2 regions of the Williamsia sp. SKLECPSW1 genome follow, and region 1 is predicted to be linked to the other one. Evidence: predicted binding sites of a transcription regulator. Region 1 holds the regulator's gene; the other holds the start of a gene.

Region 1 (7,423 bases):
GGCCTCGATCCCGCGGTGGTGACGGCACTGGTCACACGGCTCGGCGGTCCCACCAGCCACACGGCGATCATCGCCCGGCAACTCGGGATCCCCTGCGTCGTGGCCGTGTCCGGCCTCGAGGGTGTCGCGGCGGGATCGACGGTCCTCGTCGACGGTGCGACCGGACGCATCACGGTCTCGCCCGACGACGCCACGGCGGCAGCGGCCGTCGAGGACTCCCGTCGTGTCGCCGCCGAGATCGCGCGGTGGAGCGGCCCCGGTCGAACCGCGGACGGCACCGAGGTCGCGATCCTCGCCAATGTCCAGGACGGCGCATCCGCGCGTTCGGCCACCGACCACCCGGTCACCGGCGTCGGCCTGTTCCGTACCGAACTCGCCTTCCTCGACCGCGCGTCGGAGCCCACCGTCGAGGAACAGACCGCGCTCTACGGCGAGGTCATCGATGCGTTCGCGACCGCGGCGGAGCCGGCGAAGATCGTCATCCGAACGCTGGACGCCGGGTCCGACAAGCCACTGGCGTTCGTCGACTCCGGCACGGAGGCCAACCCGGCGCTCGGGGTGCGGGGCCTACGGGTCGGTCGGCTGCACCCGGCCCTGCTCGACAACCAGCTCGACGCGATCGCCGAGGCCGCGCGTCGATCGGGCACGACACCCTGGGTGATGGCCCCCATGGTCGCCACCGCCGCCGAGGCACGCGCGTTCGCCGCGCAGGTCCGCGAGCGCGGTCTCGTCGCGGGCGTGATGATCGAGGTCCCGTCGGCGGCCCTGCTCGCCCCGGCGATCCTCGCCGAGGTCGACTTCGTGTCGATCGGTACGAACGACCTGACGCAGTACACGATGGCCGCGGACCGCATGTCCGCCGATCTGGCGACGCTGACCGACCCGTGGCAGCCCGCCGTGCTGACCCTCATCGACCGGGTGGCCGCCGCCGGCGCAGCGGTCGGCAAGCCGGTCGGGGTGTGCGGCGAGGCGGCCGCGGATCCGCTGCTCGCCTGCGTCCTCGTCGGGATGGGCGTCACGTCGCTGTCGAGTGCCCCGACGGCCGCGGCCGCGGTCGGTGCGGCTCTCGGGCGGGTGACACTGGAGACCTGCCGAGCAGCGGCCCGGGCCGTGCTGGCCACCGCCGATCCGGCCGACGCGCGCGCCGCGGCGACAACTGCGCTCGAGGGCTGACCCGCGACTCAGCGGTGAGACCGTACGCGCCCCGACCGGTTCTCGACCTGGGCCACCAGTGCGGACAACGTCGTGTCGCGCGCGAGCAGTGCGTCGGACACCGGGTTGACGACACCCCGCAGCGCCGAGACGCCGATCCACCGGCGCGGCACCTGGATCCGTGGCGCCCTGCTCTCGATGCCCGCGGCGACGGCGGTCGCCACGCGATCGGGATCGATCGGGCGCCGTAGCGGACCCGGGAACGCGCGGGCGACGAGATCTGTTGCCAGCGAGTCCTTCCCGAACGCCACATCGGCGATCGGCGTCCGAACCCACCCCGGATACAACACCCCGGCAGTGGCCCCGTGATGCCTCAGTTCGACGCGCAGGGCGCGTCCGATCTGCTCGACGGCTGCCTTCGTCGCGGCGTAGGGCGCGTTCACCATGCCGTTCAGGTAGGCGTAGGTCGAGGAGGTGACGAGCACGTGTCCACGCGCCTCGATCACCGCGGGGAGCGCCGCACGCACCGTGTTCCACACCCCGGTGAGGTTCACGGCGATCACCCGCTCGAACGTGCCGTCGGCGACGCTCGCCACGGTGTCGGCGGTGTCCCCGCTCGAGATGCCGGCGTTGGCGAATGCGACGTCGAGCCGACCCCATCGTGCGATCGCCGCGGCGACCGCCTCGTCCAGGTCGGACCGGACCGTGACGTCGCCGGAGCGGGAGACGACCCTGGAGTCGTCCATGCCTCGCGCGGCGTCCTGCACGGCCGTGAGCTCCAGGTCCACGAGGACCAGTCGGGCGCCGCGGTCGTACAGGGCCCGGGCGGTGGCGCGTCCGATGCCTCCCGCCGCACCGGTGACGAGCACGACTGCGCCGTCGAGGCTCAGCGGAGGTGTGCGGGCGGGGAGGGGCGCCATGTCGGTGTCCGATCTGCTGTGTGTCGACGGACCGGTCTCGGGCCCGCGCAGCATTCTGACATGCGGTCGGGTCAGATCCTCCGCATGACGGTCACGACCTTGCCCAGGATCACCGCGTCGTCACCGGGGATGGGGTCGAACTGCGGGTTGTGCGGCATCAGCCAGACGTGGCCGTCGGCGCGCTTGAAGGTCTTCACCGTCGCCTCGCCGTCGATCATGGCCGCGACGATCTCACCGTTGTCGGCGACGTTCTGCTGACGGACGACGACCCAGTCGCCGTCGCAGATGGCGGCCTCGATCATGGACTCACCGACCACGCGCAGCAGGAACAACGCTCCGTCGCCGACGAGTTCGCGGGGGAGGGGGAAGACGTCCTCGACGGCCTCCTCGGCCAGGATCGGCCCGCCGGCCGCGATCCGACCCAGGACGGGGACGAAGGTCGGCGTCGGCAACGGGGTGGCCCCGCTGTCGCCGCCGTCGCCGGGATCGTTCTCCTGGACGTTCACCGCCCGTGGGCGGTTGTGGTCCCGCTTGAGGAACCCCTTGCGTTCCAGGGTGCGCAGCTGGTGGGCGACCGACGAGGTCGAGGTCAGTCCGACGGCGTCGCCGATCTCACGGATGCTCGGCGGATACCCCCGCTCACGGACCGACTCACGGATGACGCGCAGCACCTCGAGCTGTCGCTCGGTCAGTGCGCTCTCGGCGGGGGCGGTCGTCTCGCCGGGGGTGATGGTCGTGTCGGACACGGTGTCCTCTCCTTCGCAGTGGCGGCGCATCACGGCGGTGTGCTCGTGTCGCGTCCGTGCATCTGTCCTGCTCGTAGCCCGACCGTAGTGCACCGGGTCACGACTTTCAAACATTTGTTCGACGGTGTGTCGACCCTGTCGGAGTGCCGTGGTAGAACTCGAACACACGTTCTTTCGAACGCCTGATCGAGAAGGAGATCGCGATGAGCCCGACCCTCATGGCCCCCGATGTCACCTCTGCCCGCGGGTCCGCCCGCGTCGCACCCGCCGGCCCCCGCACCGCCCGTCGGCACCCGGCGGATCCCCGGTCCCACCGCGGTGGTCGCGTCGCCGCCGTGGCACCGGCCGCACCGGCGGTCCGCCCGTCCACGGCGCGTCCGCACCGCCGGACCCCGGTCTCCGCGCGTCCGGTCGGCACCCCGTGCCGCGACGGGTCGGGCCGTGGCGGCACCGTCCGTCCCGCCCACGTCGGGTGGGGTGCCGCGCTCCTCGCCGGTCTCGCCCTCGCCGTGGCGGTGTGGGCCGTCGTGGTCGGCGGGTCGATGATCACCGCGGAGCACACGCCCGACGTGGTCGGCAGCAGCGTGGTCCACGTCCGCGGCGGCGAGTCGCTCAGCGCGCTGGCCGCACGCACCGTGCCGGATGCCCCGGTCTCGCAGGTCGTCGCCGACATCCGTGAGCTGAACCACCTGGGGGGATCGGCGCTCACGCCGGGACAACCGCTGCTCGCACCCCGCTACGCCCACTGACACCTCCGTCCCCCTCGGTCGGTGACGATGTACGCACTGCTCGGGTCGACGGTCGAGTGGCCTCTCCTGCTGCCCGACGCGGCCCCGACCACGTCGGCGTCCGCCCGGCCCCCGGTATCCTCGGCCGGTACGGATCATCCCGGTCCGCCCGGCACCGTGGCACCTGCTCACGCCGCCGGCCCGCCGACTTCCGAGGACGTCGCGATGCACTGCCCGTTCTGTCGCCACGAGGACACGCGTGTCGTGGACTCCCGTGTGGCCGACGAGGGTCAGGCCATCCGTCGGCGCCGCTCATGCTCCCAGTGCGGCCGCCGCTTCACCACCGTCGAGAGCGCCGTGCTCGCCGTGGTCAAGCGCAACGGGGTCACCGAGCCGTTCTCCCGGGAGAAGGTCATGCGCGGCGTGCGCCGCGCCTGCCAGGGACGCGCCGTCGACGAGGACCGTCTCGCACTCCTCGCACAACAGGTCGAGGACGCCGTGCGGGCGTCGGGCTCGGCCGAGATCCCCAGCAACGAGGTGGGACTGGCGATCCTCACACCTCTCCGCGAACTCGACGAGGTCGCCTACCTGCGCTTCGCCTCGGTCTACCGCTCCTTCGAGTCCGTCGAGGACTTCCAGCGCGAGATCGACGATCTGCGCGCGGCCGGCCACGTCGGTGCGAGCAGCGGCTCAGGCGGCCAGGGCGTCGATCGCCCGTAGGACCCGTTTCTCCGACACCGGGAACGCCGTCCCGATCCGCTCTGCGAACACACCCACGCGCAACTCCTCGACGAGCCAGTGCGCCTGCTCGTTCACCGCGTCCCGCCGTGTCGGTGAACACCGCGCGACTGTCACCGCCCAGTGGTCGACGACCCTCTCGACGATGTCGATGCCGCGATCGTCCTTCGCCGCCGACGCGGGGAGCCGTTGGAGGCGGACGACGACCGCGTCGAGGTATGCGCTCAGCCGCGGGCGGTGGTCGGCCGGCGTGTCGACGACGAACCCCGGGTGGACGAGCTCGGCAAGCTGCTCGCGGACGTCACGGGTCGCGCGGGTGTCGCCCAGGCGGGCGAGTTCGGCATGGATCGTCGGCAGACGCGTCATCGCATCCGCGGTGGAGGCGAGGATGGTGCGCGCGTCCCGGCCCGCGACGCCGGCGACCCGTGCGCGCAGGGCGGCGTAGGCATCCGGATCCCGGATGTCGTCGACGGATCCCGCCGCGTCGACGATGGCCGCGAGGGTGCAGTCGGCGAGCAGCGCGTCCAGCGTGGCGTAGGGACTCTGCGACAGGGCGAGGCGATGCGCCACCGGCAGATCCGTTGTCGCGGACTGCTTGAGCGGCGGGATGGACAGCTGGAGGAGGCGGAGTATCGCCCGACGGGTCGACGCGCGGGCCGCAGCGCGTGTCGTCTCGAGGACTGTCGTGACGCCACCGTCGACGACCCGCAGCGCCGGGTGACTGGTGACGGTCTGTCCCGCGACGACCTCGGTCACCTCGGGCGCGAGGACCCCGATCGTCTGCGCCGTCCAGGTGGATACGGTCGGCGCGGCCGGTGTGCGGGCGGTGGCGCCGGGCGTGCCGCCCGGGCGTCGTGGCGGGGTCGTCGTCTCGCGGAGCGCGGCGAGTGATGCGGCCTCGGTCAGGATGGCGCCGTCGTCGTCGACGGTGGCGAACCGCACCGCGAGGTGCGGTGGCAGCGCAGACGGGTCGAAGTCGTCCGCGGCGACGGGAACTCCGGTCAGGCGCGTGATCTCGCGCGCCAGTCCGGACGCGACCGGCTCGCTCCGCGGCGTCAGCGCCGCCATCGCCCTCGGGCCGACGTCTGCAGCGGGTCCGAGGCGCCGACGCACCGACTTCGGCAGGGTGCGGACCAGGGCGACCGCGAGGTCGTCGCGCAGTCCCGGTACCAGCCAGTCGAATCCGGCGGGGCGGATCCGGGGGAGCAGCTCTCGGGGGATCAGCACGGTGATGCCGTCGTGGGTGCTGCCGGGGGAGAACCGGTAGACCAGCCGCAACCGCGCCTCGCCCTGTTGCCAGACGTCGGGGAACTCCCCGGCCGACACCGCTGATGTGTCCGTGACGTCGTCACGGGTGAGGTCGAGCTGCGTCGGGTCGTCCCGGCGGGCGCGCTTCCACCAGGTGTCGAAGTGGGCCGCCGAGACGACCTCGGCCGGGATGCGTGCGTCGTAGAAGTCGTAGAGCTGGTCGTCACCGATCACGAGATCACCGCGCCGTGCGCGATCCTCGAGCTCGCGCGCCTCGTCGAGCAGATCGCGGTTGTGGGCGAAGAACTCGTGGCGGGTCCGCCAGTCGCCCTCGACGAGCGCCCGGCGGATGAACAGGTCACGAGAGGTCTCGGGATCGATCCGGCCGTAGGGGACCGCGCGGCGCGTCACGAGCGGTACCCCGTAGAGGGTGACACGCTCCCAGGCCATCGCCGATCCCCGTTTGGCAGACCAGTGCGGCTCGCTGTACTGCCGCTTCACGAGGTCCCCGGCCAGCCGCTCGGCCCATTCCGGTTCGATCCCCGCGACGGTGCGGGCGAACAACCGTGACGTCTCGACCACCTCACCGGCCATGACGAACCGGGGTGGCTTCTTCGCCAGTCCCGAGCCGGGGAAGACGACGAACTTCGTCCCCCGCGCGCCCAGGAACTCGCGGGTGTCACCCTCCCGTACCCCGATCTGCCCGAGCAGACCCGCCAACACCGACTGGTGCACGGCTGCCGGCGAGGGCTCGGCGTCGTGGTCACCGGACGGATGCGTCACCGTCCAGCCCTTCTCGGTGACGATGCGCTCGAGTTGCCCGACGAGGTCCCGCCACTCCCGGATCCGCAGCCAGTGCAGGAACTCCCTGGCGCACTGCCGTCGGAACTGATTGCCCGACAACTCCCGTCGTTGCTCCTCGAGGTGGCGCCACAGCGCGAGGATCGACAGGAAGTCCGATCCGGCCACGGTGAACCGCGCGTGCATCTCGTCGGCGGCCTGCCGGTGCTCCGCGGGGCGCTCACGCACGTCCGGCAACGACAGCGCCGCGACGATGACCAGCACCTCGTAGAGGACACCCTGCTCGTGTGCGGCGACGACCATCCGCGCCCATCGGGGTTCGATGGGCAGGCTCGCGATGTCGCGACCGACGGGGGTGAGGGTGCGGTCGTCGCCGCGCCCGCGCAGCGCGCCGAGCTCCTCGAGCAGCCCGACACCATCGCGGATGGCGCGGGTGTCAGGAGGATCGATGAAGGGGAACCGCGCCACGTCCCCCAGGTCGAGGTCGGCCATGGTGAGGATGACCGAGGCCAGGTTGGTACGCAGGATCTCCGGGTCGGTGAACGCCGGGCGCGCCTCGAAGTCGTCCTCGGAGTACAGCCGGATGCAGATGCCGTCGGCGACGCGGCCGCATCGACCGGAACGCTGTCGCGCCGACGCCTGCGAGACGGGTTCGACCGGGAGGCGTTGGACCTTGGTGCGGGTCGAGTACCGCGAGATGCGGGCGGTGCCGACGTCGACGACGTAGCGGATGCCGGGGACGGTCAACGATGTCTCGGCGACGTTGGTGGACAACACGATCCGCCGTCCCGAGCTACGCGAGAACACGCGGTTCTGTTCACCGGTCGACAGACGCGAGTAGAGGGGGAGCACCTCCTCGTCGGGATGGGATCGGCGCAGTGCGTCCGCGGTGTCACGGATCTCGCGCTCGGTGGCGAGGAAGACGAGGACGTCACCGGGGCCCTCGCGGCGCAGCTCACTCACCGCGGCCGTGATGCCCTGGATCTGGTCGAGATCGAGATGGTCGGGTCCGTCGCCGTTCGACCCGTCCCCGTCGGACTCGACCACGAGCGGGCGGTAGCGCACCTCGACGGGGAAGGTGCGCCCGGAC
Region 2 (7,423 bases), on a different contig from region 1:
GCGAGATGGCCGCGGTCGGTGACGAGGAGTCCCAGCCCGGAGTGCACGCCGTGCTCGGGGAGTCCGGCCGGAAGGTTCGCATACCTCGGCAACGCCGTGGTGCCGACGCGGATCGCGCTGCCCACACCGGGTCCCACGTCGATCCGCGACCGCCAGCGATCCAGGATCGCGCCGTTGTGTCCACCCTCGCGCAGCATCTCGAGTGTCGTGATGACGTGGCAGGCCGCGATCACCTGACGCGCGCTGTGCTCGACGCCGGCGGCCGTGCGGACGCGCCACCGGTCGCCGACGGGGCGGATCTCGACGGCGGCGTCACCGAGATGCACACTGCCGCCGTCGGATTCGAGCGACGAGATCAGCGCTGTGGTCAGGGCTCCGCTGCCACCGATCGCTCGACCGGGTGGGCCCGTGTGCATCAACGCCGCGATGCCGACCATCGGCGCCGTCCCGGGCTCGCTCATCGGCGGACCGGACTGCGCGCCGAACCATGCGAGGGCCGCCTTGAGCCGCTCGGAGTCGAACCAGCTGTCGAGCAGGGCGTCGCCCGACCGCAGGAACTCCTGTGCGAGCTCGGGTCCCGCGCTCCGTCCGGACCGGCCGTCGCGGGTGGGCATGCCCCAGAACGCCCGGACGAACGCCGCCGGGGCGGGCCGCGCGCCGAACATCCGCATGACCGCAGCCGACCGGGGCCCCCAGATCCCGACGAAGTCGCGGTAGGCCTGCGCGTCCCGCGTGCCACAGGACGCCTCGATGGAGGCGCAGGTGGCGTCGAGGTCGACCCGGAACACGATCGCGGGGGAGTCGCCGACCGCGGGCGCGAACGCCCAGGGGTCACAGTCGACGTAGCGCAGGCCGTGCCGCGCGAGGTCGAGACGCTCGACGATGCCCGTGTGCCGGATCATGATGTGCGCACTCGAGCCCCGGTCGACGCGGTAGCCCGGGAACCGCTCGACGGTGGACACCGCCCCGCCGGGGACCGTGTCGCGCTCCACCACGGCGACGTCGAGGCCGGAGCGTGCGAGCAGGGCCGCCGCGACCAGACCGTTGTGTCCTGCGCCGACCACGACGACGTCGTGCGAGCTGTGCATCACCCCATGGTGCCCGGTCTGCCGGGATGCGGGTCTCAGCGACCGGTGCGCAGGGGCAGCCGACGGCCGAGGACGGCGAACGGCCGCGGGTCGCCGGTGAAGCTGAAGTGCCGCAGGAGGTCGTCGAACCCCAGACGCCGATAGAGCCGCCACGCGCGGTTGTCGTCGCGGGGCACCTCGGGGGTCGAGAGCAGGACGCTGCTCTCGAGACGGTCGCGGAGCAGCCGGACGAGGACGCGCTCACCGAGTCCCGAGCCCTGGTGCCCGGGGTGGACGTGCAGTTCGGTCAGCTCGAAGTAGTCGCGGGTGATCTCGGTGATCTGGGGTGCGGTGAACCCGGCGTGCCGGAGGCCGGCGCAGAGCTGTTGGTTCCACCACTGGTCGGGGGCGCCGCGGTACCCGTATCCGATCGCCACGAGCTGCTGCGACCCGTCGGGTCCTGTCTCCACCGCGCCGACGGCCTGCCACCCGCTGCGCCGGGTGTGGTCGGACCACAGCGGTGCGCGATGGGTCTGGGTGCCGCGCGGGTACCCCATCGCGGCGACGTAGATGTCCAGCGCAGGCGGCAGCCAGGTGTCCATGTCGGCGACGGTCAGGTCGACGAGTCGCACGGGCACGGGTGTGGCGCCTCCTCTTGAGCACTGCGCGGCGGGTGGTTATATTGAATAGGTCGAACGGGTGTTCGAGTGCTCAACCTCCGCGACGAGTCATTTCGTACCCGACGACGTGCGGTCGGCTCGGCGGTGGACGAGGGAAGCGTCTGCCGCCGGGTCGATCCCCGGCGGTCACGGATTGTCGGTGGTGGCAGGTATCACCGTCTCTGCGAGGTCGGCACGGAACGCGCCGCGACGTCGCGGTGTTGTACCTGACACGAGACACGGCCGAGACCACCGGAGAGGGGAGAGCGATGACGACACGACGGTCGACACCCGATCCGAGGGCGTTGATGCGCGCACGCGATCTCCTGGTCCGCGCCGACACCATGGCCGTGCACGCCACCGACGTCGACGACACCGCCGAGCAACTGCGGGGCCTGTACCTCGCCGCCCTCCGCGCGGCCGGCGCGGCGCTGGCCGTCGGCGAGGGGTCGACGCGTCGCCGGGGGTCGTCCAGCGCCTGGGCGAGGCTGCCCGGCAGCGTCCCGGCGTTCACGCGATGGGCCACGTACTTCGCCGGCCTGTCCCGTCTCCGTGCCGACATCGAGCTCGGCGTCGTGCACGAGGTGCCCGCCGAGACGGTCACGACGACGCGTCGCGCCGTCGTCGATTTCCTCGCCGACGTCGAGGCACTCGTCGACGCCTGCGCGCGCGGCGATGTCGCGCCACAGCGGTGGTCGTCGCCGGACATGCGGACGGCGTGAGGTGTCTCGCCGTGTCCAGCGAGTAATGGTGGTCGCATCGCCGAACACCTCGTAGTATTGGCTCACTGGCCCGGGACGCGGGCCCGAGCCGCTCGGACACGCCACACGGGCGAGACGACTCGCAACGATTCCGGTCACCGGACGAGTGCTGTTAGGAGGGGCGGTGCCACTCTCGGAGCATGAGCAGCGGATGCTCGAACAGATCGAGAACGCGTTGTACGCCGAGGACCCGAAGTTCGCGTCGAACGTGCGTCGTCGTCGGTTCGGTGGGTCCGCGGCACGTCGTCGCCTCCAGGCGGCCGTGGTCTTCGTCATCGGTCTCGCGCTTCTCATCGGCGGTGTCGTCGTCGACGTGACCGTCGGCGGGTTCCCGATCCTCAGCCTCGTCGGATTCCTCGTCATGTTCGGCGCCGGCCTCCTCGCGCTCTGGGGTGCGGGTTCGTCGTCGTCGCAGTCGGAGGACTCGTCGTCCGGCTCCTCGGGCGGTACGGCCCGCCGTGGCCGCACCAAGTCGTCGCGGTCGTTCAGCGAGCGCATGGAAGAGCGGTTCAACCGCAGGTTCGACCAGGAGTGACCATCGCGCCTCGTCGGGGCTGATCCCGGCGAGCTCGCACAGGCCGCGTACCCATCCGGGTGCGCGGCCTTTTTCGTGACCCCACGTGGTCCGGTCACGCCGGTTCTGAGGCGGGTCCCCCGAATCCCCACTTTCTCCCACGTGCGCCCCCATCGGCCCTGTCGTGGGCGGGACGTTCTGCGCGACCTGGGCGTTTCGTCGCCCTCGGCCCGCCGCGCGGTCCGAGGTCCGCGATAGTGCCCCACCGGAACAACTGCAGTTCAGAGCATATTTTAAGCCGGTGTGTCGACTCGATGCGAAAGATTTTGGTGGCAAGTGGGGGAAAGTGGGGTAGAGTGGCTCGCGGAGGCAGGGAGTGCCGGACCCCCTCCTCCACCGGCGGGAGGTGTCGCGAACGTGTTCGTCGGCACCCACACGCACAAGTTGGACGAGAAGGGGCGGCTCACGTTGCCCGCGAAGTTCCGCGATCAACTGGCGGGAGGGATGTTGGTGACACGCGGTCAGGACCGGTGCCTCACGATCTACTCGCCGGAGAAGTTCGAGGAGATCGCGCTGCGTGCCGCAGCGGCGTCCAAGGTCGACGAGAAGGCGCGCATGTTCCAGCGCACCCTCATGTCGAGCACGGAGGAGATGGCCCCCGACGCTCAGGGGCGCATCACCCTCTCGGCAGAGCACCGGCGTTACGCCGGCCTGTCGAAGGTCTGCACGGTGATCGGCAACTTCGACAACGTGGAGGTCTGGGACGCCGAGGCCTGGGAGACCTACCAGGCGCAGCACGAGGAGAGCTACTCGCGCGGCGACAACCCGGCACTGGGATCGATCCTGTGACCACGGTCCCGCCACCGGAGACGACGGCGGGACGCACCGCGACCGCGAGCGGCGAGGCCAGGCCTTCGCCCGATCCGACCCTGACGCACTTCCCCAGCGCCAGGTGCGGACTCGGGCGGGGACCCGGCCTCACCGCCCCGGTCACGACCGGCCGCCGTCGCGAAAGGGTGTCGCGGATGTCCACCACCGGCGACCACGGGCACGTTCCCGTCATGGCCGAGCGCATGCTCGACCTCGTCACCCCGGCACTCACACGCGTCGACCCGGACGGGTCGGACTCCGTGTTCGTCGACGCGACGCTCGGTGCCGGCGGGCACTCCGAGCTGATCCTGCGGACCTTCCCCGCGGCACGGGTTGTCGCCCTCGACCGTGACAGCGCGGCGATCGCCGGAGCGCGGGAGCGCCTGGCGCCCTTCGCCGATCGCATCACCGTCGCCCACAGCCGCTACGACGCGATCGACGAGGTCCTCGCCGACGCCGGGATCGCGGCGGTCGATGCGGCCCTCTACGACCTCGGCGTCTCCTCGATGCAGCTCGACCAGGCCGACCGGGGGTTCGCGTACGCGGTCGACGCCCCGCTCGACATGCGGATGGACACCTCACGCGGCCTCACCGCCGCCGACGTGCTGAACACCTACGAGCACGGTGATCTGGCCCGTGTCCTCTCGACCTACGGCGAGGAGCGCTTCGCCGGCAAGATCGCGTCGGCGGTGCTGCGCGAGCGGGCCGTCGAACCCTTCACCACCAGTGGCCGGCTCGTGGAACTGCTGTACCGCGTCATCCCGGCGGCCACCCGCCGGACCGGCGGACACCCCGCCAAGCGCACCTTCCAGGCGCTGCGGATCGAGGTCAACGGCGAGCTCGACTCGCTGCGGGCCGCGATACCGCGTGCCCTCGACGCGCTCGCCGTCGGCGGGCGCCTCGTGGTGATGAGCTACCAGTCCCTCGAGGACCGGATCGTCAAACAGGAGTTCACCCGGCGCACGACGTCGTCGACCCCACCGGGTCTCCCGTTCGACCTGCCGGGCACCGCACCCACGTTCACGGCCGTCACCCGCGGCGCCGAACGCGCGAGCGACGAGGAACTCGAGCGCAATCCCCGATCGGCACCGGTGCGCCTGCGCGCCGTGGAACGAACATCCCTGCGCCCGTGACCGTCTCCGCTGCCGCGGGGCACCCCCGAGCCATGTCCTTTCTCACGACCGCACGCACCACGAGGGAGACCCGCCGATGACCGGTGACGACCACGACGACGGCCTGCTGCGCGACCCCGCGGGTGCGACGACCGTCCTCGACGACAGCGACGGCGACACCGACCGGGACGCCGGACCACGCGCCGCCCGTCGTGACCGCGGCGGCGCGTCGACCCGGACCCGCGGTACCCGGTCCCCGGCAGCACAGCGCGCCCTCGACCGACGGCGCCGTCGGACCGTGCAGCGCTCGACCGCCACACTCGTCGGACGCCCACAGCGCTCCGGTGGACTGGCACGGTTGCTCGCCTCGCCCGCAGACGCCCTGCGCCGCATGCCCTTCGCCGTCCTCGTCATCGGCATCCTCGCCGTCGGTCTGGCGTTGACACTCTGGTTGTCGACGACCGCGGCCGAGGACTCCTACGGTCTGTCCGACGCCCGGCAGCAGAACGCGGCCGGTGCCGCGCAGCTCGACGCCTTGAAGAAGTCGTGGGAGTCGTTCAACGCCGCACCGCAACTGGCGAAGAAGGCCGGCGAGCTCGGCATGATCCCGGCGAAGGACGTCGCCCGGATGGTCGTGGGACCCGACGGGAAGATCCGGATCGTGGGCGAGCCCGAGGCCGCCGCCGGTGCACCCGCCCCGGCGCTGAACGACGGCGCCCAGCGGACCGTTGCGCCGCAACCGGGTTCGTCGACCGACGGCAACACCGCCCAGGCGCCCGCGCCTGCGGACACGCCCGGTGCGGGTGATCCGGTCGTCGCACCGGCGCCGAATGTCCTGCCCGGCAGCAGCGCTCCCGCCGCCGCGCCGCAGGGCACCTCCACCACACCGGATTCCACAGCGCCCGCCGCGACCGCACCGGCGAACCCGGCACCCGCCACGCAGGCGCCCCCGGGTACGCAGGCAGGTCAGTCGACCGCCGGCACGTCCGGCTCGACGGATTCCTCCGTTCCGCGATGACGGATCGGCGCCACGCCGGGCGGGCTGCCGGACGGAGCCCGTTCCGGAGAGCAGACTCGGCCCATGCACCGGATCCCGACCGCTCCGCCCGTCGCGGCCGCACCGGCGACATGAGCACCACCCGGACCCGCCGCCCGCCCTCCGGTGCCCGCAAGGCCACCTCGGGTGCGCGCAACCGCGCCGACGCGCCGCCCCGCGCCGGACGTCCGCACTCGGGATCCATTCGCGGTGACGGTCGTGTCAGCGCCGGCGCACGCGCCCGCGCGAAGGTCCCGCAGTTCGTCACCCGCACCCGTCTCGGTGCGCTGGTGCTCGGCCTCGCCGTCGTGCTGGTGGCGGGGAAGCTGGTGTCACTGCAGGTGTTCGAGTCGTCCTCGCTGTCGGCCCAGGCGGCCGACCAACGCACCGTCACCGAGGTGCTGCCCGCGCAGCGCGGCCCGATCGTCGATCGCAACGGCAAGCCGCTGGCCTACACCGAGGAGGCGCGTGCGCTCACGTTCCAACCGGTGAAGGAGCGCGCCGCGATGGACGCCGCGCACGCGAAGGACTCCTCGGTCCCCGACGCGTCGACACGGATCCGGCAGATCGCCGACGGCGTCTACACCGCGCTGGGCGGTGCGGTCTCGCGGGAGTCGCTGCTGTCGGAACTGACGAGCAACTCGTCGTTCGTCTACCTCGCCCGATCGGTGGGCATGGAGGTCGCCGGGAAGATCACCGACGAGTTCCCGGAGGTCGGCGCCGAGCGCCAGGACATCCGTCTGTACCCCGGGGGGTCGTTGGCGGCCAACATCGTCGGCGACGTCGACTTCGACGGCAACGGGCTCATCGGCCTCGAGTCGTCCATGGACTCCGTCCTGCACGGCACCGACGGGTCGAAGACCTACGACCGCGGCAGTGACGGTGCGGTGATCCCCGGCAGCACGCGCAACGTCCACCCGGCCGTCAACGGCAAGCGCGTCCAGCTCACCATCGACTCCGACGTGCAGTGGTTCGTGCAGGCCCAGGTGCAGAAGGCCAAGGAGATGTCCGGGGCGAAGAACGCCTCGGCCGTCGTCCTCGACGCCCACACCGGGCAGGTCCTCGCGATGGCCAACGACGGCACCTTCGACGCGTCGAAGCCGTTGGGGCAGCAGCAGAACGCGCAGCTCGGCAACCTCCCGGTGACGTCTCCGTTCGAGCCCGGGTCGGTCAACAAGATCGTCACGGCGTCGGCCGCCATCCAGTACGGCCTCACCACGCCGACCCAGGTGCACGAGGTGCCCGGCAGCATCCAGATGGCCGGCGTCACCGTGCACGACGCCTGGTCGCACGGTCTGGCTCCGTACACCACCACCGGCATCTTCGGGAAGTCGTCGAACGTCGGCACGCTGATGCTGGCGCAGAAGGTCGGCGAGGACCGGCTGGCGGCGATGCTGCAGCGCT

Evidence for each region. The regulator LexA, encoded in region 1, represses DNA repair genes until DNA is damaged. The targets are predictions, from matches to a motif close to CGAACANNTGTTCG.
Region 2: a site for LexA is predicted at 1,760-1,773, ahead of ACXVUM_RS20120 (SAV_6107 family HEPN domain-containing protein). Genes of this name have one in related genera too.

Annotation. Positions count from the first base shown of each region.
Region 1 is NZ_JBTGLI010000002.1:493,034-500,456, reverse strand. It holds gene ACXVUM_RS18190 (putative PEP-binding protein) at 1-1,173, shown strand, start outside; gene ACXVUM_RS18185 (SDR family NAD(P)-dependent oxidoreductase) at 1,182-2,072, opposite strand; gene lexA (transcriptional repressor LexA) at 2,144-2,848, opposite strand; gene ACXVUM_RS18175 (LysM peptidoglycan-binding domain-containing protein) at 3,022-3,567, shown strand; gene nrdR (transcriptional regulator NrdR) at 3,772-4,266, shown strand; gene hrpA (ATP-dependent RNA helicase HrpA) at 4,237-7,423, opposite strand, start outside.
Region 2 is NZ_JBTGLI010000003.1:153,824-161,246, reverse strand. It holds gene ACXVUM_RS20130 (phytoene desaturase family protein) at 1-1,088, opposite strand, end outside; gene ACXVUM_RS20125 (GNAT family N-acetyltransferase) at 1,124-1,705, opposite strand; gene ACXVUM_RS20120 (SAV_6107 family HEPN domain-containing protein) at 1,996-2,448, shown strand; gene ACXVUM_RS20115 (DUF3040 domain-containing protein) at 2,612-3,022, shown strand; gene mraZ (division/cell wall cluster transcriptional repressor MraZ) at 3,419-3,850, shown strand; gene rsmH (16S rRNA (cytosine(1402)-N(4))-methyltransferase RsmH) at 4,027-5,004, shown strand; gene ACXVUM_RS20100 (hypothetical protein) at 5,081-6,001, shown strand; gene ACXVUM_RS20095 (peptidoglycan D,D-transpeptidase FtsI family protein) at 6,112-7,423, shown strand, end outside.